3 regions of the Pedobacter sp. 22226 genome follow, and region 2 is predicted to be linked to each of the others. Evidence: riboswitches for the same ligand, from Rfam matches in the RefSeq annotation. Region 2 holds a riboswitch; each other region holds the start of a gene.
What was found. Region 2 has a riboswitch for cobalamin ahead of metE (5-methyltetrahydropteroyltriglutamate--homocysteine S-methyltransferase). Riboswitches for the same ligand answer to the same signal wherever they lie in the genome.
Positions count from the first base shown of each region.

Region 1 (10,729 bases), on a different contig from region 2:
CAACCGCTCCACCAAATTCGGTTGAGATTTCGCCCAGGTAGCGCGAACGATCGTTGTCATTATCCGGACTAAAAGGATTCCCATTGCTGTTTTGCCCGGTGTACACCTTTACAAAATCAATTGAAGTCAGATTTACTTTTTTCCCTGCGGCATCAATTGCCCAATCGATATCGAAGGTGTTATATCCCCTTCCCAACGATTCCTGCAAAGCGATGTACTCACTTGAGCCATTATCCGAATAACCAAAGGCGAAAGGTTTGTTGGTAATAATCTCGCCTGGAGTAAGGGTGTTTTTAAGCAATGTTCCGGTGAAAGAAATTTCACTGGCGGTTGACCATGAGGGGAAATAATCCTGTGTATGGAACTGATTCCTCAATACCAGTCCTTCTTTACCCTGATTATCTGTCCAGCGGATATCGTCGGTTATTTTTGCTGGTTTATAATAGGTAATTTTATAATTTTTGATGGTGGTTGAGGCATTGTATTCACTTCCGGCCAGTTCATACCAAACATCATCAGCCAGACCGTTTTTGTTTACATCCTGCATTACTGAGACGATTCCGGGTTCAGAAAATTCCATATCTGCGCCGATTAACGGATTACCGTAAATACCCAAATCGGCTCCTGCTGCGTTGGTTACGCTATGATCAAATCCAAATACGATAAATCCACCAAAAGCGCCAAGTGAAACGAGGCCGTTACCCGCGCTGCCGATTAATACATCGGTTTTAACAAGGTCGTTGGTAAATTGTCCTGGCGCCTGTTTAAATTCATATATTTTATTTAAATATGGCGATTGGTTAGTAACAGGCTTTTCCCCTTCGCCCTCTTTTTCAACTGCATTTTCTTTTTTACAAGAAAAAAGCACGGCTGATAAAAGCGTTAAGGTGATGATAAATTTTGTTTTCATAATAAGATTATTGAATTATAAAAGAGCGTGAATCCAGTGTAATTTCTTTTAAGAAAACTATTTGATCCCTAAATCCATTGCGCCTTTAACTTCGGTTGATATTTCTCCTAAAAGCGTATTCCCTTTTTCCCGCTGACCAGTATAAACTTTTACGAAATCGATGGTATTTAAAGCGATTTTCTTTCCGGTTTTATCAACGGCCCAGTCTAAATCAAAACTATTGTATCTTTTAGTGGCATAATCATCATCAATAGACCAGCTATCGGTATAACCCCATGGGAAAGCGCTGTTAATGAAAATGCTGCCATTTTTACCCCAGGTAGATGGAAGCAGGGTGCCTTTTAACGTTAATTTTTCCTGGTCTAGTGCAAATTCAGGATAGAAATTATGCTTGTGGAAATTGTTTACATCATAGGTGCCGCTGTTGCCCTGGTTATCCATCCAGCTTACATTAGCGAAACCTTTTGGATTGGTGTAAATGATTTCGTAGTTTTTAATGGTTAAAGGATTGTTGTATTCGCTGCCCGCCAATTCATACCATTCGTCGTCAGGTTTTCCGTTACCGTTCACATCCTGACTTACCATCACAATGCCCGGCTCGGCCCATGGGGTTGTTCCACCAATCGGGTTGCCGTAAATGGCTAAATCAGCACCGGTATTATTTACCACAGAGTGATCGAATCCGAAAATAATGTACCCACCAAAGCCACCTAAACTAACAAGGCCGGTTTGAGATACATCGCCAATAATTTTTTGTGCACCTGCAAGGCTTCCTAAACTTTCATTAATAAACTGGCCCGGTGCTGGTAAATATTCAAATACCGTAGTAATAAATTTGGTACTATTTGGCGTAATGGCCACTACCGGAACAGGAACGGTTACAGTGTACTTATGAGAGAATGCCCCCACATTGTTACTTGCAGTATATTCTACTAGATAAGTACCAGCCTGCGTGGGTATAAAATCAAAATTATACGCGGTGCTTACTACTTTACCATCCAGTTTCCATTGGTGATTAAAGCCTTTTCCATTATTCGTTCCGGCAGAGAATGCAACGTTAGTATTCACTTTAGCTGTCATGGTTTCTCCTTTAACAGAGAGATTTACATCAGGAGCTGCTTCATTGTTTTTTTTGCAGCTAAACATCAGTGTTGCAAGGCAGAGCGTTAAGATCAGGTAACTTTTTTTCATTTGTTTATTATTATATATGGTAGTTGTTTATTCGTATTTATAAGAGTAGTTGAATACGGCATGCTGAGGCAACACACCGGTTGCAAAACTGAATTTCACTTTACCATCTGTCCCTACACAATAGGCTGTGCCTGCAGTACCGTTATAACTGTTGGCATCTGCAACTATTACATCTTTACCAAATGGATTTATTGTTAAGCCATAAATAATGTTTATCGAGTGTCCATCGGTAATTAAACTTGAACCAAGTGCTCCACTAACTGTATTTAAAGCTTTGATATCGGGATTGCTGTAAATATCTTTAGATACATACGCCGAAGAGCCGTTAATGGCAATGGCGCCCAGGTCGTAATTATAAGAGGCGGTTTTGGTATCAGTGGTACTGCTAATCCGGTCTAACGATGGGTTGTTGTTAATAATATAATCATTCCAGCACACCACAAATAAATCACCATTATCAGCTGCCTGTATCCTAACCGGATTATTGTTTACGGTAATATCTTTTGTTTTGGTAAAGGTGGCCAGGTCGATTACTGATACTTTGTTTTTTGCACCGTTCTGGTAATACGGATGTGATGAATTGCACACATAAAGCTTTCCATTGGCTACAGCAAGTTGCTCTAAACCTTCTGATAACATAATTTCTCCATCAATAGCCATTGATGCGGTGTCAATCCGGCTTACTCTTCCATCGTAACGCGAAACATAGGCTTTATCTTTATAAAAAGCTACAAACCTTGGGATATACCCATCGGTGGCCGAATTGAATGAAATCCTTTTTAACGATTTACAGGTTTTGATGTCGATAATATCCAGAAAAGATTGTCTGCTGCCCTGAATACCTGCTACTACACAGTACATTTTGCTGCCGTACTGCTGCAAATCGTTTGCAGTTTCTCCGAGTGCTACATTGTTTACCTGTTTGTAATAATCGGCAACAGTTGTTTTTGTAGCAACATCGTAATACGATATAGAGCTGTTGCCATTGCCCATTAAACCTTCGCAAAGCATGTAAATACCTTTGGTATCTGATATTACCTGTGTTTTTTCGGCTATTTCAATGCTTTCCTTTTTGCAGGATGAAACAAAAACCACCATGGCGGCAGCCAAAAATAAAATGTTGTTTTTGTAGAGATTTCTCATATTATTAGATTTAGTTTGTAAATGCAATGTGAGCAGGAATATCGCCCGTGGTAACCGACCATTTCAAGCGGCCTTCCGGACTGTAACAGTGTAATTTGCCGGGCGTAACGTAATCTTTGGCATCGGTTACATATACATCTTTACTGTTGGGGTTAACTGCAATGCCATATGGGATTTTAATATTCTTTTCGGTACCATCCATAATAAATTTGCGGTCCGTCAATGTTTCATCTTTTACATTAATCATCGAATAAGTAATGGTATTTTTCTGTTCGATATAATTCCATTCGGTGGCGTAGATGTAAGCATAATCATCATCTATGGCCAAATTGCTTGCAGCAATGTTAAATACCTTTTTAATCTGGTCGGTTTGGGTATCAATTACAAAAAGTCTTGAAGGGATAGTATAATAATCACCACGCGAAGTAATATACAAATCGCCATAGCGATCGGCTTTAATCCGGTGAAGGTTAATGGCAACTTCAATCCGTTTAATTTCTTTAAAACCAGGCAAATCGATCACGGAAACGGTATGCTCATAATCAGGCGGACTATAACCACCAGAATTGGCCACATATAATTTGTCACCAATAATGGCCATCTCTTCCGGCTGCCTGCCCACCTCAACAGTGCGGTTTACCTTTAAAGCCGTTGTGTCTATTTCGGCTACAATACCATTTGGCGCTTTAGGATCGCCAACTTTGCCTAAATAAGCACTTACATAAGCTTTTCCGTTATTAAAGGTTACGTACCGGCAATTGGTGATGTTGATCTGACCGATTTTTTTACCGGTCTTCACATCTAAAACTTCTACTTTATTGGAAACGTTAACCACCACGTAAAGCTTGCTGCCATAACGGCCAATATCATTGCCCACATCGCCTAAACCTTTGGTAACTTCAGGATTTACCTGGTTGTACAGGTTGCGGGTGTAAATGCCATTTACCAGATCAAGGTAATCTAACGAGGCTTTATTCATGTTCATATTGCCTTCGTTAACCAGGTAGAAACCTTTAATGGCTGATGTTGGCTCTGGCTCAACCCTGGTAATTTCAGATGGCAAAGGCTTCGGGTCTTTCCTGCAGCAAGTGGTAGTTGCCGCCAGAAAAGCCAAAATGCATATCGAAAATTTTAGCTGCCTCATAACTTATAATTTAAGGTTAACCTGTAGTTTCTGCCGGGCATAGGGAAATTCGGAATGATATCAAATTGCTGATTAAGCAGGTTATTTACTTCGCCATTAATGTTTAAGCTTCCCTTTTTCAGTTTAAATTCATAACCAATTGCAGCATCATGGGTGTACCATGGTTCCATATAGTTTTCTATAATATTTGCTTTTTGGTTATAACGAAACCCGGTGTAAATGAAACTATAGTTTGCCCGCCACTGGTGATAATCAAGCCTCGTTAAAAAAGAACCGCTGTTTTGTGGTATGTAAGGAATCTGGTCTTGATATTGATCTTCAGATTTTGAAGTAATATCTACCGCTCTTTGATAGGTATAATTAATGGCAAGATTTACCATCAGATCGGTAAAAGGCTCAAATGCAGTTTTTGCGTTAATTTCTAAACCACGGATATCCACCAGACCAATGTTGTACATAATCCAGCGGTATAAGTTTGCGCCTGGTTGTGCTACGATTTTGTCTTTTACGCGGTTATAATAAACATCAGATTGAATATCGATAAAATTAAATTTCTGGTTTTTAAAGTTTTTGAAATAGGTTACGCCAACATCATATTGCTTGGCGTATTCAGGTCTTAATAAAGTATTACCGATGAAAGTATAGTAAAGGTCGTTAAACGTTGGCATCCGGAAAATGCCTTTGTAAAAAGCGCGGATTCTGATGTCCTTATCCTTGAGCAGTTTCCATGAAAGCATTACCGTTGGACTAAAAACCTGTTTATCACCTGCTGAAGAATAAACTTTTACCCGGTCGGTTACAGTAGTGCTTAATACACTCGCCCTTACATTAAGCTGATTTAGTGTTAACGACGAACTTAAAACATTTAAAAAGGTATTTCTGGTGGGATAAGCAAACCTGTAAATATTGGCATCCAATGTCTGATAAGTATAATCGGATGCATAAGCAGCCTCCCATATCGAATTGATTTTATATTTGCCGGAAATGGAAAAGTAAGCTTCCTGTTCTTTAAAACGGTTATCTAAAAGGCCTGTAGTGGTTACAAAATCAGGATCAAGATAACGCTGATAAGCATAACTGTATTTTCCATTAACAAGAATGCTTAGTTTAGCCGAAAGTTGCTTTTCTACACCTCCCTGAACAAAAAAATCACGGTCCCAGATTCTTTGTGTAAAATCGAACCTGTTGGATACAATTGCACCCGGCAGGCCCCTCTCTGATAAAAAAGAGTAAGCCTGTGCCTGCCATTTTCCATTTTTAAATTTACCAAAAAGTGCTGCCTGCAAGCGAAAGCGTTCTACATCGGCATTATTTCTTACCGCAGTGGTATCGTACACGCCATTAGTCGATCTGAATTTGTATTTTCCATTGGCATATATATATTCGGTATTGATACTGGCGTTTAAGCGATCATTAACCTTATACTGATAAACCAAGGTTGGATTAATGAGACCAAAAGATCCGCCTTTTAAGCCCAATTCTAATTGTTCATGCTGATTTTTTTCAAATTCAGGCACCCTGGTTTTTAAGTAGATGCTGCTGGCAGAGGCGTAAGCCCTGGCGGGCAGAAGTAATTCAGGCTTTTGTCCACTGTATAAGGAGATTTCTTCAAGGTTGTTTAATGAGAACTTACCTAAATCTACCTGGCCATTTTGTGCATTTCCAACCTGAATCCCATCCAAAAAAACAGCAGTATGGTTGGTACCTAAACTGCGTACATTAACGGTTTTTAGTCCCCCAATGCCACCATAATCTTTTAACTGCAAGCCAGAAAAATAACGGAGGGCATCGGCAACCGAAAGACTGTTCATCCTTTTAAGGTCTTCTCCTGATAATATCTGAAGCGGTGTAGGCGATTTACTCTGCTCAGTTAACCGATATTCCCTGATCCGGATTTCCTTAAGCTGCGTGCTTTTCTTCGTGCTGTCTGTTTGCGCCCAGGTATTTAAGGGCAATAAAAATCCTGTCCACAGAATAGAAGAATATATAAAAAACCGCATTGTGCCCGCATAGGCAGAATGTTTTTGTGTCATTTTGATTGTGAGTTTAACCCACAGCCAACAGATGGAAAAGAAATGAAATACGATTACGTAAGTACATCACCCCTTAGCTTCAATCCCCGAAAGCTATGAAATATAATGCTAAGGCAGGTCTTCTGACTTACTCCCGGGTTTCCGGCCTTCCCATCCCGACAAATCGGAACAGTGGCAGATTGATTGGAAATCCGTTAAGGAGCTTACAGCTGCGGGACAGTTACAGATTTACACTGTATTCCCTTTTAATTCCGGGTGTAAAGCCGGAAACCAAAAGCGCTGCAAAGGTAATAAAATTAAGCAACATGTAAAATGGATGATGGAAAACAGTCTTTCTAACAGAAAAAGCTAAATTAGGAATCAAATTTTCAACCATGAAAAGGATTTTAACTGTTATATTATCGTTCATTAGCCTGTCTGTTATGGCACAAACTGATACCGTCTTCTTAAAGAAATTACTGGAGAGTAAGCCCGAACTTTTTTCGGCCATACTCAACCATCCCGATCATAACCAGGTACAAATCCTTTATACTCAGGTAAACCGCGATGCAAAGAATAAACCGGCGTTTAAAACCTTCAGTTATAATTTAGATCCGCACCATTATTTTTACCCTGCAAGTACGGTTAAACTTGCCGCCGTAATTTTTGCATTGGAAAAGGTAAATCGTTTAAAAAGTACAGGACTAACTACCAAAAGCATCATGATTACCGATAGTGCCTATAAAGGACAAACTAAAGTTTTAAAAGATACCAGTGCAGAAAGCGGCCACCCTTCTATTGAGCATTATATCAAAAAAATCCTGCTTACCAGCGATAATGATGCCTTTAACCGTTTATTCGAATTTATCGGTCGTGCCGAAATTAACGAAAAGCTAAAAGCAAACGGATTGAATGACAGCCGGATTTTAAACCGTTTGGCCATTGGCGATGCCGGCGAATCAGCCAGAAATACCAATCCGGTTAAATTTTATAACGGCGATAAATTGGTGTATGATCAAGCCGCTCAGTATGATCCAAAGGAATATGAGCTGCAGTTAACCAATCTGGTGATGGGCAAAGGTTATCTGGACAGCACCGATAAACTTGTAAACAAACCTTTCAGTTTGGCCGGAAAAAATGCTTTTGCCATTAACGATCAGCAAAAACTGATGCAGAAACTGATTTTTCCGGAAGTTTTCCCGGTTAAAGAAAGATTTAACCTGACTCCGGAAGATTATAAGTTAATTTACACCTACATGAGCAAGTATCCAACGGAAAGCGATTTTCCTAAATACGATCCGAAAGCGTTTTGGGCTACTTATGCAAAAATGCTTTATTATGGTCGTGAGCAGGAAACGCCAGATCCAGATATCAGGATTTTTAATAAATATGGCGACAGTTATGGTTACATCATCGACAACTCCTATTTCGTTGATTTTAAAAATGGAATTGAATATTTTCTCACAGCAGTGGTACAAAGCAATGAAGACGGTATTTTCAATGATAATAAATACGAATATGATACGGTTTGTTTCCCTTTTATGAAAAACCTGGGCAGAACGATTCATGATCTGGAATTAAAAAGAAACAAAAAGTACAAACCAGATCTGAGTAAATTCAAAATCGATTATAATCATTAAAACCTTTCTCCTACTTAATGGTTTATAGCCTATAAATTGTATAAAAAACTATACATTAATTAAAAAATAATATATTCGCATCTGAAATAAAAGAATACATCTCTAATGGCTAAACTATTAATAATTGACGATGAGCGTGCGATAAGGAGTACCTTACGCGAAATTCTGGAATACGAAAATTACGATGTTGAAGATACTGATAATGGTATCGATGGCCTCGAAATGATCAAAAAAGGAAATTTCGACCTGGTACTTTGCGATATCAAGATGAATAAAATGGACGGGATGGAAGTGCTGGAACAGGCACAAATTATCAAACCCGATCTGCCTTTTATTATGATATCTGGTCATGGAACAGTTGAAACCGCCATTGAGGCCAGTAAAAAGGGAGCTTTCGACTTTATTTCGAAACCACCTGATTTAAACCGCTTACTCATCACCGTACGCAACGGTTTAGACCGTGGAAATTTAGTTACCGAAACCAAGGTTTTAAAACGTAAGGCCAGTAAAACCCGCGAAATTTTAGGCGAATCAGAAAGTATTTCTAAAATTAAAGAAACCATTGAGCGTGTGGCACCAACCGAAGCCCGCGTATTAATTACCGGTGCAAATGGTAGTGGTAAGGAACTGGTAGCCCGCTGGTTACACGAAAAATCCAACCGCGCCGATAGTCCGTTAATTGAGGTAAACTGTGCTGCAATTCCTTCTGAATTAATTGAAAGTGAACTGTTTGGTCACGAAAAAGGTTCATTTACCTCTGCTGTTAAACAGCGTATTGGTAAGTTTGAACTTGCAAATGGTGGCACCTTATTTCTGGATGAAATTGGCGATATGAGCTTATCCGCCCAGGCAAAAGTTCTACGGGCGTTGCAAGAACATAAAATCTCACGTGTAGGGGGCGAAAAAGAAATTGAAGTAAATGTTCGTGTTTTAGCGGCAACGAATAAAGATTTATTAAAAGAAATTGAAGACGGTAATTTCCGTATGGACTTGTACCATCGCTTAAACGTAATCAATATCCACGTTCCGCATTTAACAGAACGTACCGACGATATTCCGGTAATTGCGCAGAACTTTTTAGAAAGCATTTGCAGTGATTATGGCATGCCGGTAAAGAAAATAAATGATGGTGGTATGGCCGCACTACAAGCTTTACCATGGACAGGTAATGTGCGTGAGCTTCACAATATGATTGAGCGTTTGATTATTTTAAGTGATAAGGTAATTACCGAAAATGATGTGCGAGCATTTGCCAACCCGGGCGGTGGAACCAATATCGGTGCTGCCACAAGCGCACAGATTGCGGGCGCCGGAGGTTCAGCCTTAACTTCATCATTTGATTCATTTAACAATTTCCAGGATTATAAAGACCATGCTGAACGTGAGTTTATCAAATTCAAACTGGAAAAAAATAACTGGAATGTATCAAAAACCGCAGACGAGATTGATATTCAAAGAAGTCACTTATATAGTAAAATTGAGAAATTTGGCCTGAAAAGAGCTGAATAGTTTAATAAATTAAAAAGTTTAAAGGTTGGAATGTTTGAAGGTTATCTTGGAACATTCCAACATTACAACTTACAACTTTAAAACATTAAACATCAAAACAACACGCAGGCCGTCATTTCGACTGTAGCGAAGCGAAATGGAAAAATCTGTAAAAGCTATCTATCAGTAGATTTATCCACTACGGTAGAAATGACAATCATGCAGGATTTTAAGGTTCTCCGGGCAACATCCCAACTTTAAAACATTAAACATTACAACATCAAAACAACAGGAAAGTCGTCATTTCGATTGAAGCGCAGCGAAATGGAGAAATCTATAAAAGCTATCTATCCGTAGATTTATCCACTACGGTATAAATGATGATCATGCGGGATTTTAAGTTTCTCCTGCTAACATTCCAACTTTAAAACATTAAACATTTCAGGATCAAAACAACAGGCAAGTCGTCATTTCGACTGTAGCGCAGCGAAATGGAGAAATCTATAAAAGCTATCTATCCGTAGATTTCTTCACTACGGTAGAAATGACAATCATGCGGGATTTTAAGGTTCTCCGGGCAACATCCCAACTTTAAAACATTAAACATTACAACATCAAAACAACAGGAAAGTCGTCATTTCGACTGTAGCGCAGCGAAATGGAGAAATCTGTAATAGCTATCTATCCGTAGATTTCTTCACTACGGTAGAAATGACAATCATGCGGGATTTTAAGGTTCTCCGGCTAACATTCCAACTTTAAAACATTCCAACATTACAACCCATCTTAACATTGCAACATTAAAACCTCTCTCAACCCATATAATCATTTTGCCTCATCAGCAATGCCCTGTATTTATTAAAAATAGCTGTTTTAGACACAAAACCTAAATATTGATTTTGTGCAGTAAGCACTGGTAAAATCCACACATTATCCTGCTCCATTTTCTCCAGTACCAGTTTCAGGTCATCATTTTCTGCAATCGTATTCGGTGCGGCCTGCACTAAATGAGAAGCCAGTAGATTTTCTTTGTCCGGATGATTGATCATCTTATTAAACAACTCTTCAATATAAATAATACCTTTAAAATCACCCAGTTCATCAGTAACTGCGCAGATATTTTTATGCGATTGCAGAATTTCATTCATCTTAACTGAAATCTGATCGTTCATCTGCAATTGCGGATAACTTTTCTCGATCA
Region 1 covers NZ_JBQEPB010000008.1:352,966-363,694, reverse strand. The annotation lists gene ACTJKC_RS19590 (PKD domain-containing protein) at 1-910, opposite strand, end outside; gene ACTJKC_RS19585 (PKD-like domain-containing protein) at 968-2,101, opposite strand; gene ACTJKC_RS19580 (YncE family protein) at 2,129-3,244, opposite strand; gene ACTJKC_RS19575 (YncE family protein) at 3,255-4,388, opposite strand; gene ACTJKC_RS19570 (TonB-dependent receptor plug domain-containing protein) at 4,385-6,421, opposite strand; cobalamin riboswitch at 6,517-6,712, opposite strand; gene ACTJKC_RS19565 (serine hydrolase) at 6,796-8,040, shown strand; gene ACTJKC_RS19560 (sigma-54-dependent transcriptional regulator) at 8,146-9,549, shown strand; gene ACTJKC_RS19555 (chloride channel protein) at 10,341-10,729, opposite strand, start outside.
Region 1: linked by a shared signal. The riboswitch ahead of ACTJKC_RS19570 (TonB-dependent receptor plug domain-containing protein) and the one ahead of metE (5-methyltetrahydropteroyltriglutamate--homocysteine S-methyltransferase) in region 2 are both predicted to bind cobalamin.

Region 2 (10,729 bases):
CAAATCTTTTACAATGGGTGTTATTGCTTGGTGTAATGTTGCTGGCATTTTCTGTTACACCAATTGTTTTGGCCATTGGCGTAGTGGGATTAGCGCTTGTAACGGTATTTAGTATTATAACATTACCTGTAGAGTTTGATGCAAGTAACCGTGCACTGGCCTGGCTAAAAAATAATAACGGCGTAATGCAAATGGGAGAAGAAAACAGACAGGCTAAAGATGCGCTATGGTGGGCAGCAATGACTTATGTTGTGGCGGCTGTAGGTGCCCTGGCTAATTTGCTTTACTATGCATCGATGCTTTTTGGAAGAATAAGGGATTAAGAAATACCTAATTATGAAAAACACAGTGCGGCCGGGATAATAATCCTGGCCGTTTTTTTGAAATTATTTTAATGAAGTTTTTTTGGAAAGCAGGTTTGGTGAGAATAGGCATGCTTCGGTCCCGCTCTACGTTTTTTCCGGTGAACCTGTGAAACAAGCAAGCACACAATAAAACAGCAAGAGCAAGTGCTTAAATCGGAACCACTTCGATCGCCTGCCTGCTGCAGGCAGGGGTTTAGGTGGCAAATCTAGTTGTGCTATTTGGGGTTGCAGGGTGCAGAAGAATGATTTATACGAGTGTTTTAAGCCGTTTGATATTAGCAGAGACACAGCAAATTAAACCTGATTGTAATGGAAAGCCCACAGCGAAGCGAGGACTTGAAATGAAAAGCAGGACTAACTTTAAAATGAAATGCTTAAATTGCTTTTCTAATAGATTTGTCGTCATTTGATCGGATCCAATACCAATCGGGTGCAAGTAATGCGGTCGAGAAATCTGTCTCGAGATAGAGCTCTCCGCTCCACTTCGTTTCGGTCGAGATGACGATTTTAACCTGATTAATTTAATTTATATGGTGCTACCAATTGAAATTCGGGAATATCTACATCGAATTCAGAACCATCAATGTCGCGTTTCATGAGGTAGGTACCTTTCATGCTGCCCATATCGGTTTTGAGGTTACAGCCAGAAACATATACATGCGTTTCGCCGGGTTGGATAATGGGCTGTAAACCTACAACACCCTCTCCTTCTACCTCTCTGCGGCTGCTGTTCGAATCGAAAATTAACCACTGGCGGCGCATTAACTGTACAGCATAATCAGAAAGATTAGAAATTTCTACGCGATAAGCAAACATAAAATGCTCGTTAGCCGGATTTGAATATTCTGGCTGGTAAACTGTTTCAACTGAAACTTTAACCCCGTCTGTAATAGCTGTAACCATGATAATAACGAATGTAAGAAAAAACCTTTCAAAAATCAAGCCAGTACGCTGGTGGCATCATAGTTGGCAAATTTTTCTGCCACTTCTTCTAAAATGCTGTAAATGTTATTGATATCGGGCTCTGCCACCAGGCGCATGCGGTAAGGTTTAAAATCAGGCAGGCCTTTAAAATAGTTTGCATAATGGCGGCGCATTTCGAAAATTCCGGTTTTAGGACCTTTCCATTCCAGTGATTTATCTAAATGGGTACGGCAAACTTCTATGCGTTCTTCAATGGTTGGTCCGGCAAGGTGTTCGCCGGTTTTGAAGAAATGTTTTACCTCGCGGAAAATCCAGGGGTAACCAATAGCTGCCCGACCGATCATAATGCCATCTACTTCATATTCCATGCGCCAGTTGGCCGCTTTTTCAGGACTATCTACATCACCATTGCCAAAAATCGGGATTTTGATGCGTGGATTGCGCTTAATTTCGCGGATAAGCGCCCAATCTGCTTCGCCTTTATATAATTGTGCCCTTGTACGGCCATGTATGGTAAGTGCCTGGATGCCCACATCCTGTAGTCGCTCGGCAACTTCGTAAACATTTTTAGTGTTATCGTCCCAGCCTAAGCGGGTTTTTACGGTAACGGGCAAATGCGAAGCTTTAACTACAGCATCTGTCATTTTTACCATTTTATCAATATCTTGAAGTAAACTGGAGCCCGCACCTTTACAAACCACATTTTTTACCGGGCAGCCGTAATTAATGTCGACAAGATCTGGTCCTGCGGCAGAAGCAATTTCAGAAGCTTCGCGCATGTGTTCGATATCGCCACCAAAAATCTGGATACCGATGGGTCTTTCATATTCGAAAATATCAAGTTTTTGTATGCTCTTTGCTGCATCGCGAATCAAGCCTTCCGAAGAAATAAACTCGGTATACATCATATCAGCCCCGTTTTTTTTGCATACATAACGGAAAGGCGGATCGCTTACATCCTCCATCGGGGCCAGCAATAACGGGAACTCACCTAAATCTATATTTCCTATCTTAACAGACATTTTCTATCTTCAACGATTAATAAAACATACAAAGGTACAAATAATGAATTTTGTAACACCCATCCGCAAAGGCAGTCACCCACTTTTACAAATATTTTTACTTTGCGTTTACTGGGCAGCCGGTGCGGTAATATGCACATTATTAGGCTTTATTGTGGTTGCAATGGTTTATGGCACCTCTATATTTGGTGAATTCGGGTCAATTATGAATGGCGATCCAAAGTTTATTACAGCTTTAAAAATAATCCAGATTTCGAGTTCGATAGGGATGTTTATTTTACCTCCTATCGTTTTAGCCTACACTGAAGGACAAAAACCGGATACTTTTTATGGTTTTAAAAAGCCTACATTTCTTCCTTTTGTTTTAGTTTTTGCCATCATGGTGGTGAGCATGCCCGTAATGGAATGGGTAGCAGTTTTAAATCAAAAAATGGTGTTGCCGGAGTTTTTAAAGGGACTGGAAAACTGGATGAAAATGAAGGAACAGGAAGCCATGAAAATGACCATACAATTGATTACGGTGAGGAGTAACTGGGATTTTGTGGTTAACCTGATGATGATCGCCGTATTACCTGCAATTGGCGAAGAATTATTTTTCAGGGCCGGGCTGCAAGGCTCGTTACAAAAAATGTTGGGCAATCATCATGTGGCCATTTGGAGTGCTGCTATTATTTTTAGTGCCATACACGTCCAGTTTTATGGTTTTATACCGCGTATGCTCCTGGGTGCAGGTTTTGGTTATTTATATTATTACAGCGGAAGCATCTGGTATGCCATGCTGGCCCATTTTATAAATAATGCTTATGCAGTTTGTGCAGCATTTTACATGCAAAAACACCACATGCCACTCGATAAAGCAGATGAACCGATCGGTTTTCCTTGGTATGGCTATTTAATTAGTGCAATAATTACCATAGCTTTGTTTAAATTTTTTAAAGATAGCGCAACACGTGAGCGAAAATTGGGTTAAAGTATATACCACCAGCGATGCCTTTGCGGCCGAGGTATTAAAACAGGGATTAACAGAAGCCGGTATCCCGGCGGTAACGATAAATAAACAGCTCTCGGCATATAATATTGGCGAAATAAATGTTTTGGTAAACAAGGTCGATTTTGATAAAGCCATAGAATACATCGTTGAAAATGAAATTGAATAACGTGTTAAACATCGTCCATTTTACATCTCCCATCTTACATTTTTAGCATGAAAACCAGGGCAATAACCGCTTTCTTTTTTACCATAGTAATGCTTGGCTCTATCTTTTTAGGGAGTTATACATTTTCCATATTCTATCTTATTTTAAGTGTTTTATCTTTATTTGAGTTTTATAAACTGATTAAAAATTCTGGGATCAGGCCACACCGAAATATTGGTTTGGTTGCGGGATCTTTAATTTTTTTGATGGCTGCAGGTTTGCATTACTTAAAGTATGATGTGAAATACCTGTTGCTTTGTATTCCTTTGATTTTTTCGGTTTTTATTACGGAACTGTATAAGAAAAACAAAATTCCATTTGCCAATATCTCTTACACCTTTGTTGGTTTTGTTTATGTAACTATTCCTTTCTGTTTTTTTCATGCTTTAGGATTTTTAAAAAACTGGAACGAATATAATTTTCATTTTCCGCTGGCTTTTTTGCTGATGCTTTGGGCAAATGATACGGGTGCCTATCTTTTTGGTGTAAAGTATGGTAAAAGCAAACTGTTTGAACGCCATTCGCCAAAGAAAAGCTGGGAAGGCTTTTTTGGTGGAATGTTTACAAGTGTTTTAGTTGCTTTTGGTTTATCTTTTTTATTTACCGAAAGTCCTGCCTGGGTTTGGGCGGGCATGGCGGTATTAATTGCAAGCTTTGGTACACTAGGCGATCTGGTAGAATCGATGCTTAAACGGAGCCTGGATACGAAAGATAGTGGTGGTTTGTTGCCTGGACATGGCGGTTTGCTGGATCGTTTTGATGGCTTGTTATTGGCTGCACCAGTGGTTTATGCATATTTGTATCTGATTTTGTATTAAGTAACCACAAAGAAATGAGGTTAATATGTATAGTGCAGTCGTGCTGTTAGCGATGCAATCACTATTCTCACTAACCCTCTTTACAAACGAGGACTATACTTTTTATGAAATCTATTCGGCAGAGGCAACAACAATGTGATATTCTCTCTCTATCTGTTCCCCTGTTTTGCTTTTTACCTGTTCGGTTTTGTTAAGGATATTTTTAATTGTAAAGTCAGCATTTTTCAATAATTCTTTTACTTTTTCTACTTCATAAAGGATAAAGCCGTACGGTGTAAAAGGAAGATTTTGCATAAAACTTTTATCGGCAAAGCATAAGGACAAAATACCGTTTGGCTTTAAAGTCCGCTTAATTTCAGAGAGATATGCACCGGGGTTTTCCCAAAAATAAATGGTATTTACAGTAAAAATTTTATTGAACAGACCATTTTCGAACGGTAACTTATTGCCATCGGTTAAAGTGAACTGAACAACTCCATTATCAATAAACTCCTGATTGATTTTCTTAGCTTCTGCAATAATGGTTTCTGAAATATCAGCTCCATAATAGCTCAGCTTTTCTGCTTTTGATAATAATCGGGCAATGTGCATACCATTACCATGACCAATTTCTAAAACGAAATCATTGTTTTGAAGATTCAATGCATCAATAGCCGAGGTCGTCATCCCAATATTACTGGCATGCATCATCTCCCCTGTTTTAATGCCGTGTTCGCCTTCAGGACAGCTTAGCTGCTTGGCAATATTTTTTAAATCTTCTTCCGAATGTTGATGGCTCATAAATCAAATTTAAAGAATTAAACCTGATGATTTTTACCTCGTTTTGCTTAGAGCTTATAAAATTATTTGATTACCTGTACCGGTTTTTTGTTCTCATCGATGGCCACAAAAGTAAAATCACCATGTACGGCCAGCTCCCTTCCTTCGGCATACATCTGCTCGATATAAATTTCTACGTTAACCTTTAAACTGGTATTTCCAACATGGTTAACCTTTCCAATCAGTTCTACAATAGTTCCTGCGGGAATCGGTTTTTTAAAATCGATCCGATCGCTGCTTACCGTTACCATAATCTGACGGCTAAAACGGGTTGCGGTAATAAAGGCAACCTCGTCCATTAAATGCATGGCGGTACCACCAAAAAGCGTATCGTAATGATTGGTTGTATTTGGGAAAACGGCTTTAAAAATGCTGGTTTTAGAGTTTTCTATTCTTTCTTCTAAGGTCATGGGGTAAATATATGAGGAGTAAAAAGCTTTGACAACTTTCTAATCAGAAAGTTGTCAAAGTAAGGATTTGCTTGAAAGAAAACGATTAGCTTTTTTAGCAAAAATGAGGCAAATTAATTTGCCTGAAGATCTGCTGATAGCACGTTTTCTGCTTTACGCATCTCTTTTGCAGCTTCTACCATTTCGATCAATGCTTTTTTGGTTTCGTCCCATCCGCGGGTTTTTAAGCCACAATCAGGGTTTACCCAAAGTTGTTCTGAAGGAATAACGGCTTTTGCTTTTTTAAGTAACTGAACCATTTCTTCCCGCTTTGGCACCCTTGGCGAATGAATATCGTACACACCGGGACCGATTTCGTTTGGATATTTAAAATCGGCAAAAGCATCCAATAGTTCCATCTGCGAACGAGAAGTTTCGATGGTGATCACATCTGCGTCCATATCGGCAATATTCTGAATGATATCGTTAAATTCGGAGTAGCACATGTGCGTATGGATCTGGGTATCGTCTTTCACGCCACTGGCCGAAATTTTAAAGGCTTTAACTGCCCAGTTCAGGTAGTTTTGCCAATCTGCCTTGCGCAAAGGTAAACCCTCTCTAATGGCCGGTTCATCAATCTGGATAATTTTAATACCGGCATTTTCCAGATCACAAACCTCATCACGGATGGCCAATGCAATTTGTGTACAGGTTTCGGAACGTGGCTGATCATTACGCACAAACGACCACTGTAAAATGGTAACCGGGCCGGTTAACATGCCTTTCATGTATTTTGAGGTAAGTGATTGCGCATAAGCCGTCCACTTCACCGTCATAGGTTCAGGGCGCGAAACATCACCAAAAATGATAGGTGGTTTTACACATCGCGAGCCATAGCTTTGTACCCATCCATTTTTAGAAAAAGCGAAACCATCCAGTTGCTCACCGAAATACTCAACCATGTCGTTACGCTCAAACTCTCCATGTACCAGTACATCAAGGTCGATTTCTTCCTGCCATTTTACCGCTTTTTCGGTTTCCTGGGCAATTAAATTATCATATTCTTCAACAGTTAAACTTCCGTTTTTAAGTTTTGCCCGCCAGCTTCTTACTTCTGCCGTTTGCGGAAACGATCCGATAGTGGTTGTAGCGTAATTTGGCAAATTAAGTTCCTGTTGTTTTATTTTTCTGGCCGAAAACGGACTTAAACGTTCAGCGTCCTGCTCTTTTAGTGCTGAAACACGCGCTTTTACAGCAGGATTATGAATGATTTTAGAAACTTTACGGTTACTGATTGCAATTTTATTTTCTTCGAGTTTTTGCAGGGTAGATGCAGGGCTTTCGTTGGTGATCAGTTTTTTTAAGGTAGCTACCTCGGCAATTTTTTGCTTTGCATAAGCCAGCCACTGTTTAATTTCTGCCGACAGGTTTTTCTCGTTGGTTTCGTTGTCTAAATCAACCGGTGAGTGGATTAATGAACAAGATGGTGCAATCCATACTTTAGCCAAGCCTCTTTTTTCTACTGCCTGATTGATGATAGAAAGGGATTTTTCAAAATCATTTTTCCAGATGTTTCTTCCGTCTACCAGACCTAATGAAAGGATGGTGTCCTCTTTTAACGAAGCTAAAACATCATTTAACTGATCTTCTGCACGTACCAGGTCGATATGTAAAACATCTACAGGCAATGACGTTGTTAAAGCTAAATTATTGCCCAAACCTTCGAAATAAGTCGCTAAAACAATCTTTAACCTCGGGAAAGCTTTTCTGATTTCTTTATAAACATGCTCGTAAGCTTTTTTATCTTTTTCGGTTAAATCTAAAGTCAAAAACGGCTCATCAAATTGAACGTATTCTACATCCAGCGCATTTAAACGTGATAAAATCTCGATATAAACCGGAAGCAGATTTTTAATCAGGTCTATCTTTTCAAAGCCAGCTTCTTTTTCCTTACCCAATAAAAGATAGGAAACCGGACCAATTAGAACAGGTTTGGTGGTAATGCCCAATTGTTTAGCCTCGTAAAATTCATCGATAATTTTGGTTGAGAAAAGTTTAAAAGGCTGGTCTTTATAAAACTCCGGCACAATATAATGGTAATTGGTATCAAACCATTTGGTCATTTCCATTGCCACCACATCCAATCCTTCTTTTTGGTAACCCCTTGCCATGGCGAAATAGAGATCAAGCTCTTCGTTCCCTTTTTTCAGGATCACTTCGTTATACCTTTTCGGGATGGCCCCAAAAGTTAAGGAATGATCGAGTACATGATCGTAAAAAGAAAAATCGTTTGATGGAATTACATCAATGCCGGCTTCTTTTTGAAGTTTCCAGTTTTCGTGGCGAATGTTTTTGCCCACCTGAAGTACATTTTTGTACCCCGTTTTATCTGCCCAGTAATTTTCGCAGATTTTCTTTAATTCCCGTTGACTACCTATTCGCGGATAGCCCAGATTTTGCGTTAGCATCTCTTTTAAAGATTAAGTAAATAAATCGTTTAAAAGCCCTCAAGCAATATTTTGTAATACTAGATGTTAAAAATTAAAAGGAAAGGTTATGGCACAGCCTGCCTACTCATCAGCCAAAAGCTTAAAGCAAGCCTATAAAATTTTAATTTTATCGTGTACAATCAGACCTGACCAATTACTTTATAACGCGAAAGTACCGTCAATTCAATATAGGCAGGTCTCCTGACTTATTCCCGATCTTATCGCCTTCCCATACCGAACGGCACAGTGGCATGAATGATAAGACCGTTGTCTTTTTAGTAAAAGACAGAATTTACAGTTGCGCGACAGCTCGTGATTTGCACACGATTCCCTATTAATCCCGGGTGTAATTCCGGGAACCTGTATCGGTTGATGAAAAATAAAGTTAAGAACTTACATCAACGCAAATGTATGGATTAGGATTTAAAGATTAAGGTATTTTTGTAAGCATTGATTTTACCGCCTTTATACAAATGCTCCTTAGTTAGAGATCATGTGGACGTATTATAGTAAATATTTTTCCGCTCTATGCCGCGGAGGCATGGTACTTTAGATCGCCAAAGTACTCAAAGCGCTTCGTCAATCCAACAAAGAGCCTCCACACGACTTCTCCCTCATCAAAAAAACAACGGCACTTTGTTTTGTTAGTTGGATGCTAATTGAATGTTTTTGCAGATCTGAACACAAAACCACTGCGTTAAGGTTTGGTTGTGCTAATGGGTTCTGTCCTGCATCTGTTTTTTGATTTCCCGCTCTTGGGATTGACGACGTTCTTCGGTATAACCTGTTCGTTTTTTCAAAGTAAGCCAGCATAGTGCCTTAAAATATTTCAACGACGCGTTACATAATAAATTAGATGAACTGGCATAAACACCTATATCTATGTACATCTTTTTTATCTGTGGTTAATAATGTTTATGGAATCACTTGTAACAAATTTACAGCAAGCTGTTTTTGGATCAGATTCTCTATTATATTTGATTACCAACTAAACTCCTTATTATGATAAAAAACTACTTTAAAGGGCTCTGCATTGCTTTTTTAATGGTAAATAGTGATGCAGTGCCGGCGCAGGAGGTACCCACGCCAAAATCTCATTTCGGTTTTGATATCGGCGACGATTATCAACTGGCCAATTACACCCAAACAGAAGCCTATTTTAAAAAACTTGCTACAAGCTCTAATCGTGTTAAACTGGTTGATATCGGTAAAACCGAAGAAGGCAGAAGCCAATATATGCTGATTGTTTCTTCACCAGAAAACCTGAAGAAATTAGACCGTTATAAAGAAATTTCGCAACAGCTGGCACACGCCGAAATTACCCCTGAGCAGGCCAAGGCTTTGGCTCAGGAAGGTAAAGCAGTAGTGTGGATTGATGGCGGCCTGCATGCAAATGAGGTGGTTGGCGCGCATCAACTGATCGAAACCGTATATGAATTTGCTTCGAGAAAAGATGCCGAAACCATGCGCATTTTAGACAATGTGATCATCTTGTTTACTCACGCAAACCCTGATGGGCAGGAATTGGTAAGCAATTGGTACATGAGGGATAAAGATCCGAAGAAAAGAACCACTTCCGGACTGCCTGTTTTGTATGAGAAATATGCCGGGCATGATAATAACCGCGATTTCTTTATGCTAAACCTCAAAGAAACGCAAAACATCGGCCGTCAGCTTTTTGTAGAATGGATTCCGCAGATCATGTACAACCACCATCAGGCTGGTCCGGCCGGAACGGTTGTGGCTGGTCCGCCTTACCGAGATCCATTTAATTATGTTTTCGACCCAACAATATTAACCAGCCTGGATGCTGTAGGTGCGGCCATGCACAACCGGATGAACGTAGAAAACAAACCAGGTTATACCCAGCGTGGCGGGTCGGTTTATTCTACCTGGTACAATGGAGGCCTGAGAACTACCACCTATTTCCACAATATGGTTGGGCTGTTGACCGAAATTATCGGGAATCCTACCCCATCTGAAATTCCATTGGTTCCATCCCGTTTATTGCCAAGTGGCGATTCGCCAAACCCGATTACGCCCAGAAAATGGTATTTTAAAAACTCGATCGATTATTCAGTTTCTTTAAACTACGCAGTTTTAGGTTATGCACAGCGTTACCGTGATGAGTTGCTGTTTAATATTTACCAGATGGGCCGGAATTCGATTGAACGAGGTAAAAAAGATACCTGGTCTTTCTCTCCAAAGAAAATTGAAGCCATTAACAATGCAGCTAAGGGTGAAAAAGGTGCTCCGGTTGCTGGTGGTGATGCTGATTTTGGACCAAGAAGGCAAATCAGCATGAAAGCTTTTGATACGGTGATGAAAGCGCCTGCAAACCGGGATCCACGCGGCTATATTTTAAGTGCCGATCAGCCCGATTTTAATTCTGCCATTAAATTTTTAAATGCATTGATCAGAACAGGAATTGTGGTTCAAAAAGCAACAGCTTCATTTACAGTTGCGGGTAAAAATTATCCGGCCGGAAGTTATGTGGTAAAAACCGATCAGGCTTTCCGTCCGCATGTTTTGGATATGTTCGAACCACAAGACCATCCAAATGATTTTAAATACGAAGGTGGTGCACCCATTCCGCCTTATGATGCCGCCGGCTGGACTTTGGCATACCTGATGGATGTGAAATTTGACCGCATTCTGGACGATTTTTCAGGTCCGTTTGAGAAAAATCCTTACGGAGAATTATTAA
Region 2 covers NZ_JBQEPB010000003.1:317,957-328,685, forward strand. The annotation lists gene ACTJKC_RS08285 (zinc metallopeptidase) at 1-323, shown strand, start outside; gene apaG (Co2+/Mg2+ efflux protein ApaG) at 882-1,268, opposite strand; gene dusB (tRNA dihydrouridine synthase DusB) at 1,304-2,311, opposite strand; gene ACTJKC_RS08300 (lysostaphin resistance A-like protein) at 2,355-3,281, shown strand; gene ACTJKC_RS08305 (putative signal transducing protein) at 3,262-3,468, shown strand; gene ACTJKC_RS08310 (phosphatidate cytidylyltransferase) at 3,516-4,325, shown strand; gene ACTJKC_RS08315 (class I SAM-dependent methyltransferase) at 4,437-5,105, opposite strand; gene ACTJKC_RS08320 (acyl-CoA thioesterase) at 5,168-5,554, opposite strand; gene metE (5-methyltetrahydropteroyltriglutamate--homocysteine S-methyltransferase) at 5,668-8,001, opposite strand; cobalamin riboswitch at 8,197-8,401, opposite strand; gene ACTJKC_RS08330 (M14 family metallopeptidase) at 9,025-10,729, shown strand, end outside.

Region 3 (10,729 bases), on a different contig from region 2:
TTTGTGCGTTGGCTCCTCCTTTCCGAAGGCCTTGATGATGCAACTTTGTGAGGTAAACAAATCAGTTGATTTAAACACCACAAAAAATTAAGGTTATGAAAAATAAAATTTTAATTATCGTTTCTAATGCCAATGCCATCGGCCCTCAAAACAGAAGAACAGGTACTTTTTTGCCGGAAGTGGCACACCCTTATGCCGAATTTGAAAATGCCGGTTACCAGATCGATTTTGCCAGTTTAACCGGAGACACGCCTTATCTTGACGCCCTTAACCTGGCCGATGATCCGGAAAATCTTAAATTCCTCACAGGTAAAGGCTGGGCAGATATGCAAAAAGCAACAAAGCTTGCAGCCATAGATACAAGCCATTACGATGCCGTATTTATACCGGGCGGCCTGGCACCAATGGTTGATATGCCAGAGGCTCCATTGCTAAAACAAGTAATTGCCGAAACCTATGAGCGCAATGCCATTGTAGGCGCGGTTTGCCATGGTCCGGTATCCTTGCTTAACGTAAAATTAAGCGATGGTTCCTATCTGGTAAACGGCAAAAACATAGCTGCTTTTACCACTGAAGAGGAAGACAATTATGCCAGGACAGATGTTCCCTTCGACTTGCAAACAGCATTAACTGATCAGGGCGCTATTTTTCATGCCGCTACGCCATGGTCTGCCAATAGCATTATCGATGGCAACCTCATTTCCGGACAAAACCCCGCATCGGCCAAAGGCGTAGGCGAAAAGATTGTAACCTTGTTAGAAAATGTAAAAGCTTAATTATTGAAATATATCATTCCTTAATTCAATAATTCAGTCACTCAATCATTCATTCAATCATTAAAAAAATATGAACAAACAAAGCATACACGTATTTGCCAAATGGCAGATCACGGAGGGCGAACTGAATACCGTATTGGACTATCTGCCCGAACTCGCTGAAAAAAGTACTGCCGAACCTGGCAATTTATATTATAAGGTGTATCAGGATAATGCTGATCCAAACAGCATAATGCTTGCCGAGGCATATCAGGACGAAGAAGCCCTCACAGCACACCGCAACAGCAAACATTATCAGGATATTGTTGTGGCTAAAATTGTTCCGCTGTTAAAAGAGCGGCAGGTCATGTTAACACACGAATTATAGCAGAATTTGCACTATAATTCATTGTTAAAAGGTGACTGGATAAACTCCGGTCGCCTTTTTTAATTTTATTGTAACTTGTAACAAAATTTTAACTTAAGTTAAAATTTTACGGATGATCAATCCTGAACTTCGGCCTGTTTATCTTTATCAATAATAAGGTATAATTTTAACCCATGCGAACATCCTGTCATGAATAATAAAAACGAGATATTAACCCTGCACCTGAAGAATTTTGCACCCTTAACCGATCAGGACATTACGGAAAGCCTGCCATTTTGGAAACCCAGAAAGATTGCAAAAGGCGATTACTTTAATATGCAGCGCATGGTATGCAATGATCTTGGTTTGGTTGTAAAAGGTATTTTCCGCATTTTTTACCGCGATCCGGAAACCGAAGCAGAAAAAAACCTTTTCTTTTTTTCAGAAAACCAATTTGTGGTTTCTTTCAGGAGTTTCATTTCGCAAAACCCCTGCTGGTATTTTATCGAGGCCATGGAAGATTCAGAAATCATTTTTATTTCTTACCGTGACCTGAATGCTTTGTACGAAAAGAACCTCAACTGGGGCAAGTTCGGCAGGCTGCTGGCAGAAACATTTTTTGCCTATGCACAATCGCGCACCGAAGAGTTTATTTTCTTTTCGCACGAACAAAGGTTCCTGAGGTTGCTCGAAGAACATCCCAATATCGTAGAACGGATTCCTGCTTACCACATTTCTTCATTCTTAGGCATCACCAATCCATCATTAAGCCGCATCAGGAAACGGATTAAAAGGTAAACAGCTGCAATGTAAGCCGGGGAGAAGTCTTTGAACCTCGCCCATATAAAATTTATATGATTTCTCCATTCCGCAAGCAGTATTCAATCTGGTTATTACGCCTCAGCTTTAATGGTTTTCGATAACCTGAAAGCCGTAAGCAGGAAATAAAAGGCACCGAAAGCTGCGTAACCCGCCAATGTGGTTATGCCCTGGTTTGGTTGATGCGCCATGGCTATAAAAGCGCCGCCAGCCAGCATGGATTGTGCACCGCTGATCATCATCGGCCATTGTCCGCCAAATTGTTTACGCCTGCGCAACCCCAAAATCAACTGGATTAATCCCGTTAATATGGCCCATACACCAAATACAATTAATGCTTCGGGAATGCCCTTTTGCAGGGCCAGTGTTACCCCTGCAGTTGTTGCAATACTGATTAAAGCATTAACATATTGTGGTGTTTTATTGGCAGCAGGTGGATTTGCCTGAATATCAAAATAGGTGGCAAGGGCATCCCATGCCGGGTAAATGATAAATAAAACAGTTGCGATGCCGGTATTGGTTTTGGCCAGAGCGCTTACCAATACTACCCAAAGGATAGAAAAGCCTGCACGTATAAAATATAATCGTTGTAATGAACGGGCCGTTTGCATGGTTTGGCCGGGTTGATTTGTAGTTGTCATGATGTATTGCTTTTAATTTCTGAATCAAAGATCATATTTATTGCCTTGCCGAATTTTCACTTAAGTTAAAAAGCAAAAAATCTCTGTATTAACCTGTGCATCTGTGGCTAAAATTAAGATAAACTGATCATTTTGGAGCGCAGTTACAGTGCTGGTCGGTACCGGTAGTCCCGCTTTCCTTCCTGCCCCGATGAAAAATCGGGGGCATCCATCCAATCGGGGCTGTGAACTATGGTTTGTGCATTAAAGAAAAACATTAATTCGAAAATTTCCTGTGTTAATCTGTGGCTAAATATTAAGTAGTTAAAAAGCAAAAAATGTCCGTGTTAACCTGTGCATCTGTGGCTAAAATTAAGATAAACTGATCATTTTGGAGCGCAGTTACAGTGCTGGTCGGTACCGGTAGTCCCGCTTTCCTTCCTGCCCCGATGAAAAATCGGGGGCATCCATCCAATCGGGGCTGTGAACTATGGTTTGTGCATTAAAGAAAAACATTAATTCGAAAATTTCCTGTTAATTTGTGCATCTGTGGCTAAATATTAGGTAGTTAAAAAGCAAAAAAATGTCCGTGTTAACCTGTGCATCTGTGGCTAAAATCAAGATAAACTGATCATTTTGGAGTGCAGTTACAGTGCTGGTCGGTACCGGTAGTCCCGCTTTCCTTACTGCCCCGATGAAAAATCGGGGGCATCCATCCAATCGGGGCTAAGAACTATGGTTTGTGTCATTAAAAGCGACCGTTGTAAATAAACCTGATAGAGCAGGTTAGCCCGGACACCGATTCTTCATCGGGGGAGGACTAACAGCGATAGCAGGGCTGCTACCCCCCATAAAACACTGACATTCGTTTCCAAAAAATAATGCTATAACTATACCTTTTAAAAAATGCACCACTGTTAAATGCGGTAGCTTATATAAAATCTCCGTGTTCATCCGTGCATCTGTGGCTGAAAAAATTAAATAGTTTGATAGGTAAAACGTCTTAATGAAAACTGTACATACATTAATAAAAAATCTGGTGCTTTAATAATTCATTATCCAGGTTAAGAAATAATAGTATATTACAATACCTTAATTGTCTTTCAATTCCATCTTCGCTCATTGTTTTCCGCTCTTTTTACTACCTTTGCGCTGCTTTTGGTTCCCGATGTAAGATCTGGATTAAAAGGGAATACAGTGTAAATCTGTAACTGTCCCGCAGCTGTAAGCTCTGTAACGTTTTTCTATTCATAAGTCACTGCCCAATTAACTACTGGGCGGGAAGACAGAAAACCGGGAGTAAGTCAGAAGACCTGCCTTTAGCGTTTAATTTCATAGCTTTCGGGGATTGAAGCTAGGATTGAGATATTAACGTTGTTCGTATTTTCATTTCCTTTTCTAATCTGTTGGCTGTGGGCAAAACTCACAATCAAATGAACAAAAAAAGTATGCTAACTGTAGCAGGGCTTGGGCTCGCACAGTTAATGATTAGCCAGCTGGCTAATGCTCAAAACCAGGACAGTTTACAACTGAAAGATGTTGTAATTTCTGCAACTAAAAACGATCAGAAACAATCGCAAACCGGTAAAGTGGTTACCATCATCAGTCGCGAAGTATTGGAGCGCAGTAATGGTAAATCATTGCCAGAACTGATCAGTGAGCAGGCGGGAATTATTGTTGCAGGATCGAGCAGTAACCCGGGTTTAAACAAATCGGTATTTTTCAGGGGTGCCGGAAGTGCCTACGCAGTGGTTTTAATTGATGGCATTGTGCAAAACGATCCATCAGGGAACGGAGGTGCGTTTGATTTAAGGTTGATTTCTATCGATCAGATTGACCATATCGAAATTTTAAGGGGCGGTCAGTCTACCATTTACGGTTCTGATGCCGTTGCAGGGGTAATCAATATCATCACCAAGAAAGGCGGGCCTAAAGGCAATACCATTTATGGTGTGGCCAGTGCAGGCAGTTACGAAACTTACAAAGGAACCATTGGCTTAAATGGCGGAGTTGAAGGTTTTTCGTATAACATTAACTATACCCATGCCAAAACCGATGGAATTTCTGAAGCAGCAACGCCGGTTGGCAGCACAGCCACATTTGATAAAGATGGCTTTAAAACGGACGCCTTAAATGCGAATTTCGGGATCAAACTGGATAATCATTTCTCTGTAAATCCGTTTGTACGTTACTATTATGGTAATTATAAATTCGATGGGGGTGCCTTTACTGATGCAAACAATTATTCGATTTTGAAAAACTTTGCTGCGGGTACCAATGCCAGATACGAATTTGCCACCGGTAAAGTAACCTTAAATTACAGTTTCGAAAATACAAGAAACGATGCGCACAGCCAGTATCCAAGTATTAACGAAGGCCGCGTATCCTTACTGGATTTATTTTACAACCAGAAATTAGGTAACAAGCTCGATTTATTAGTGGGTATCGATAACCGTGTAATGAAATTATCATCTGCAACAAACAAACCGGAAACCAACATTTTCGCGGCCTACGGATCATTATTTTTACACGATTTAAGCATCTTTAACCTCGAAGTTGGCGGACGTTACAATAAACACGAACAATATGGCGAAAACTATACTTACTCAGTTACCCCAAGCATCAATATCATTAAAGAAATAAAATTATTCGGAACGGTTTCAACAGCATTTAAAGTTCCTACGCTAAACATGCTTTTTGGTCAGTTTGGTGCCAACCTCGGTTTAAAACCTGAGAAATCTCAGAATTACGAAGCAGGTGTAAACTTTAGCTTTGCTGATGATAAATTTAGTTTACGCATTGCGGGTTATAAACGCGATTTAACTGATGCCATTCTTTATGCTTATCCTAACGGATATATTAACCAGGTGAGTCAGAAAACCAAAGGTTTCGAAGTTGAGCCGGCGGTAAAATTCAGCGTGTTTAACATTAATGGATACTATGCTTATGTAGAAGGTAATGAGTTCAACTTTGTTGATAATGCTGTAGCCGACTATCTTTTCCGCAGACCAAAACATACTTTCGGCATCACTGCAGGTGCACAGGCTACCCGCAATTTATATGTGAGTGCCAATTTCCGTTATTTTGGCAAACGTACCGATGGTAATTTTACCACCTACACGGTTGATAACTTACCTGCTTATAAATTGTTAAATGCTTATGCAGAATATGCTTTAGCTAAGAAACGCGTAAAGCTGTTTTTCGATGCTAAGAACATCCTTAATGAAAAATACAATGAGATTATTGGGTACAATAGCTTAGGTTTCAACTTTAATACCGGTGTAATTTTTAATATACACTAATAAAATTTAACTTTGCAGTATAAATAATAACCAAAATAAAATGTCTCATTTAAAATTTAATCCACGCACTTTAATTTTGTTGCTGATGATTCTGGCCATAACGGCTTTCCGTTTGCTGGTTACCTTCAACTCTGATGAATTAAAGTTTGCCAATTTCTCATCAATAGGAGCAGTAGCTTTATTTGGTGGTGCATATTTTAAAGATCATCTTAAAGCTTTTGCCTTTCCGATATTGAGCTTGTTTTTAAGCGATTTTATTTTATCAATCACCATTTTCAGTAAATACAGCAGCGGTTTTTTATATGAAGGCTGGTACTGGACTTATATTGCCTTTGCATTAATGGTATTAGTAGGCAGGGTATTGCTTAAAAAAGTAAACGTGGTGAATTTATTGGCTTCAACACTGGCAATTGTTTTAATCCACTGGATTGTGAGCGACATCGGTGTTTGGTTTAAAAATCCGGCCTATACGCAAGATTTAGCTGGTTTTTGGGCATGTTTGGTAAAAGCAATTCCATTCGAGATCAGATTTTTAGAAGGAACCGTAATTTACGGCGCATTGCTTTTCGGCGCTTTCGAAATTTTAAAAGCGAAATACCCGGTATTAAAACTGCAAACACAGAAATTATAGTTATTATCCCTAGCTTGGTAAGCACCAATTGAACAAAAATAAATAGAAATCCTCTTTTGATTAAATTCAGAAGGGGATTTTTTAGATATTATTTTTAGAAATATTTTTTGGCATCATGCTAAACCTGCTTCAACAACCCACAATCTTTACCGAAGAACGCCGTCAATCCCAAGGGCCGGGAAAATCAAAAAAACAGATGTATTTCAGGCAAACTGGCAGTTCCAAACCTAAAACGCAGTGGTTTTGTGTTCATAAACGATGATTTAATTTCAAAAACAAAATATTGAACACAAAACAAAGTGCCGCTGTTTTTTTGATGTGTATGGGATTGAGTAAAAGGCCCCTTGCTGGATTGACTAAGCATTTATTCAGTTTTCTTTATAGTTTCATAGGCCTGAATGAGCTCCGCTAAAGCTTCAGGTTTGCATACTTTTGATGCATCAAAAGTTTGATGCCCCGCGGCATAGAGCGGTAAAAGAATTCGAATTACCTTGGCAGCATACCAACCCGAATAAAAATTAACAAGAAATCCTCTTTTGATTAAATTCAGAAGGGGATTTTTTTTATCTTCGATAGCTAATTACCTTTTACATCTTCCATCAAATGAAAGTCGTTTCCTTTTTACCAGCCGCAACTAAAATGATCTACGATATGGGCCTGCAGGAGTACCTGCATGGTGTAACCTTCGAATGCCCTAAAGAAGCTGCCAATCAGCCAAAGGTTGTTCGTTGCATATTAGAGGGTAAAAACTATTCCAGTATCGAAATCGACCGGATATTCTCAGCTTCCAAAGCACAGGGCAAAAGTTTGTACTGGGTGGATGATGCACTTCTGGAAAGCATTTCGCCCGATGTCGTTTTCACACAGGATATCTGCGAGGTTTGTAATATCGACACCGTTTGCACCGAAACTGCCGTAATGAAGCTGAGCAAACAACCAACTTTGGTTCCTTTGTCGCCCAATAACCTTCAGGATGTTTTTGAATGTGCCATCACCATTGCCAAAGCTTTAGGCAAAGAAGAAGTAGCTTTAAATTATCTGGCTGGCTTACAAAAGAAAACCGATTATATTTTAGATCAGTTGAGGGCAAACCGTGCACCTTTAAAACGCATCATGCTGATGGAATGGATCGAACCCATTTATAACTGTGGCCATTGGATTCCCTTTCAGATTGCTGCTGCAGGTGGCGTAGATATGTTGTCTAATCCTGCCGGAGATTCAGTTGTTACCCAATGGGATAAAATCTTGAAATACAATCCCCAAGTTTTAGTAATTGCACCTTGTGGATTCGACAAGGACAGAAGCATGGAAGAAATGGAGCTGTTAACCTCAAAACCTGGCTGGGAAAATCTCGAAGCCGTCAAAAACAATCAGGTTTACATTGCAGATTTCGATATGTTTACCCAACCAAGTGTGGGTACTTTGGTAGAAGGCATTGAAGCTTTAGCCTGTATGTTTCATCCTGACATTTTTAAAGCCGATGAGAATATTGCTAAAAAATTCATCAGCTACAGTCAATCCGTAGTTTCAGTTAAATCAGTTTAATTATGATGAAGCTGGTTGTTTTAACAGGAGCGGGGATCAGTGCCGAAAGTGGGTTAAAAACATTTAGGGATGCCGACGGATTATGGGAAGGTTATAACGTGTACGATGTGGCTACGCCCGAAGCCTGGGAAAAAGATCCCGAACTGGTTCAGCAGTTTTATAACGAAAGAAGAAAGCAGGTTTTGGATGCACAGCCCAATCGGGCACACCAATTGCTGGCTGATCTCGAAAAAGATTTTGACGTTGAAATCATTACCCAGAACATTGATGATCTGCACGAAAGGGCAGGTTCTGCTAAAGTTACCCATCTTCATGGCGTAATTACCAAATCCCAGTCCGATTTAAGGTCGGATTTAACTTACCCCATTAAAGGTTCAGAAATTAAAATGGGCGAATTATGCGAACTGGGTTCTCAGCTCAGACCTCACGTAGTATGGTTCGGCGAAGCCGTGCCAATGATTGAAGTTGCTGCCAGAATTTGTAAACAGGCCGATATATTTGTGTTGATTGGTACCTCTTTGGCTGTTTATCCCGCTGCCGGCTTAATCGATTTTGTACCATCTGTGGTAGATAAATACATCATTGATCCGCGGATTCCTGATGTTAAACGTTATAAAAATGTGATCAACATCGAGAAAAATGCTGTAGAAGGAGTGGCCGAGCTTAAAGCAATCTTATCCAATGCCCGATAAAAAGATTTGTATTTTTAACTGGAGTGGAGGTAAAGACAGCACTTTAGCGCTCCACTATGCCCTGCAGGATCCAACGATCGAAATTCGCTACCTGGTTACTACTGTTACCGAAAAATATAACCGAGTTTCCATGCACGGTGTTAGGGAGTCATTATTAGTCAAACAGGCCGAAAGCATTGGCATCCCATTGTATCAGATCCGCCTTGGCGAAATGCCAGACATGGAAACTTATGATAGTACCATGAAAACGCATCTGTCTGAATTTAAAGAAGAAGGCATAACCCATTCCATTTTTGGCGATATCTTTTTAGAAGATCTCCGTTTATACCGCGAAAATAAACTGGCTGAAATCGGCCTTCAGGCAATTTTTCCTTTATGGCAAAAAGATACAAAGAAACTGATCAGCGAATTCTTAAACCTGCGCTATAAAACCATCATAGTTTGCACACAACAAAATCTGGAAAGCATTTGTGGAAAAGTAATCAGCCATGATTTAATCAATAATCTTCCTGCAGATATCGATCCCTGTGGCGAAAACGGAGAGTTTCATACTTTCGCCTTTGAAGGCCCGATTTTCAGGAATAAAATACCATTCACCATCGGAGAGCGTGTATTCCGTACCTATAATGCACCGGCCAAAATTACTTCAGATGATGATTCACCTTGTTCATCCACAGCACTTTCCGGTTTCTGGTATAATGATTTATTGCCATAATTTTTCATTTTCAAAACATTTTGGCATCATTTTTTCTTTACTACATATAATTAACTAAATCACACATCCGAAATGAAACCTGTTTAGCGAGGTTAGGTAGCTGAACAAGCGTCATGTAAAAATTAAATGTTATGAAAAAGATATTGGTAGTAATCGCATTAAGTTCATCTGTTTTGTTTGCTTGTAACAATAAAGCAAAAGAAGAAGCAGCATTAAAACAACAACAGGCAGAAAAACAGCTGGCTATTAAAGCTGTGAAAGACAGTTTAAGATTGGATAGCTTTAATAAAGCTGCAGCTGCTAAAGTAGAGCAGGAAAAAGAAGCTAAACATCAGGCAGAATTAGCAGCCGCCAGAAGAGCAGGAGCAGCATCATCTAGATCTTACGCAAGCTCTGGTTCAGGTGGTAGTTCAAGTGCTGCTTATGGTGGTACGCAGCCAACTGCTAAGAAAAAAGGCTGGAGTGATGCTGCAAAAGGTGCAGTAATTGGTGGTGTTGGTGGAGCAGTAGGTGGCGCGCTAATCGATAAGAAAAAAGGTAGAGGTGCCATTATTGGTGGATTAGTTGGAGCCGGTGGCGGTTATTTAATCGGTAGAGGCGAAGACAGAAAATCTGGTCGTGTGCAACCTAAAAACTAATTAAGTTAAACATATATTTAAGGTCCCGGTTTATACCGGGACTTTTTTTATGCCTGATAAAAAAGGTTTAATATATTAGTGAAAAAAAGATCCCATGACAGAAACTGCAGATAAAGGCCAGATTCAACACTTTGTAATGTTCTGGTTAAAACCACAGCTTACCAAAACTGAAATTTCAGATTTTGCAAACTTTTTCGAAAGCCTGAAGCCGATTAAATATATTAAAACATTAAGTTATGGTTTAGCGGCAAATACACCCGTACGTCCGGTTACCGATAATTCATTTACCTATTCACTTACCATTACTTTCGCCAATATAGCCGATCATAATGCCTACCAGGAAGATAAGACACATTTAGATGCGGTAGAAAAGTTCTCTAAAAACTGGTACAGGGTAGTGGTTCACGATACCGTGATTTCATAACCTTATTCCGTCATTTCGACTCCTTTCCGAAATCCGTCATTTCGACCGTAGCGGAGAAATCTATACTAAGTTAAGTTTCGATAACAGATCACTCCCGACTTGACGTATGAACTATGCTTCAGTCGAGATGACGTTTGAATTTGAGTATTGCTACAGAGAAAGCTGTTTCTCCTTGCCCAATCTTCTCGCGATCCGTCATTTCGACCGGAGTGGAGAAAATC
Region 3 covers NZ_JBQEPB010000012.1:46,159-56,887, reverse strand. The annotation lists gene ACTJKC_RS23335 (type 1 glutamine amidotransferase domain-containing protein) at 96-776, shown strand; gene ACTJKC_RS23330 (putative quinol monooxygenase) at 847-1,143, shown strand; gene ACTJKC_RS23325 (Crp/Fnr family transcriptional regulator) at 1,333-1,920, shown strand; gene ACTJKC_RS23320 (DUF308 domain-containing protein) at 2,016-2,582, opposite strand; cobalamin riboswitch at 3,704-3,896, shown strand; gene ACTJKC_RS23315 (TonB-dependent receptor plug domain-containing protein) at 3,995-5,863, shown strand; gene ACTJKC_RS23310 (DUF6580 family putative transport protein) at 5,904-6,494, shown strand; gene ACTJKC_RS23305 (ABC transporter substrate-binding protein) at 7,098-8,039, shown strand; gene ACTJKC_RS23300 (SIR2 family NAD-dependent protein deacylase) at 8,042-8,731, shown strand; gene ACTJKC_RS23295 (diphthine--ammonia ligase) at 8,721-9,446, shown strand; gene ACTJKC_RS23290 (YMGG-like glycine zipper-containing protein) at 9,578-10,084, shown strand; gene ACTJKC_RS23285 (Dabb family protein) at 10,179-10,508, shown strand.
Region 3: linked by a shared signal. The riboswitch ahead of ACTJKC_RS23315 (TonB-dependent receptor plug domain-containing protein) and the one ahead of metE (5-methyltetrahydropteroyltriglutamate--homocysteine S-methyltransferase) in region 2 are both predicted to bind cobalamin.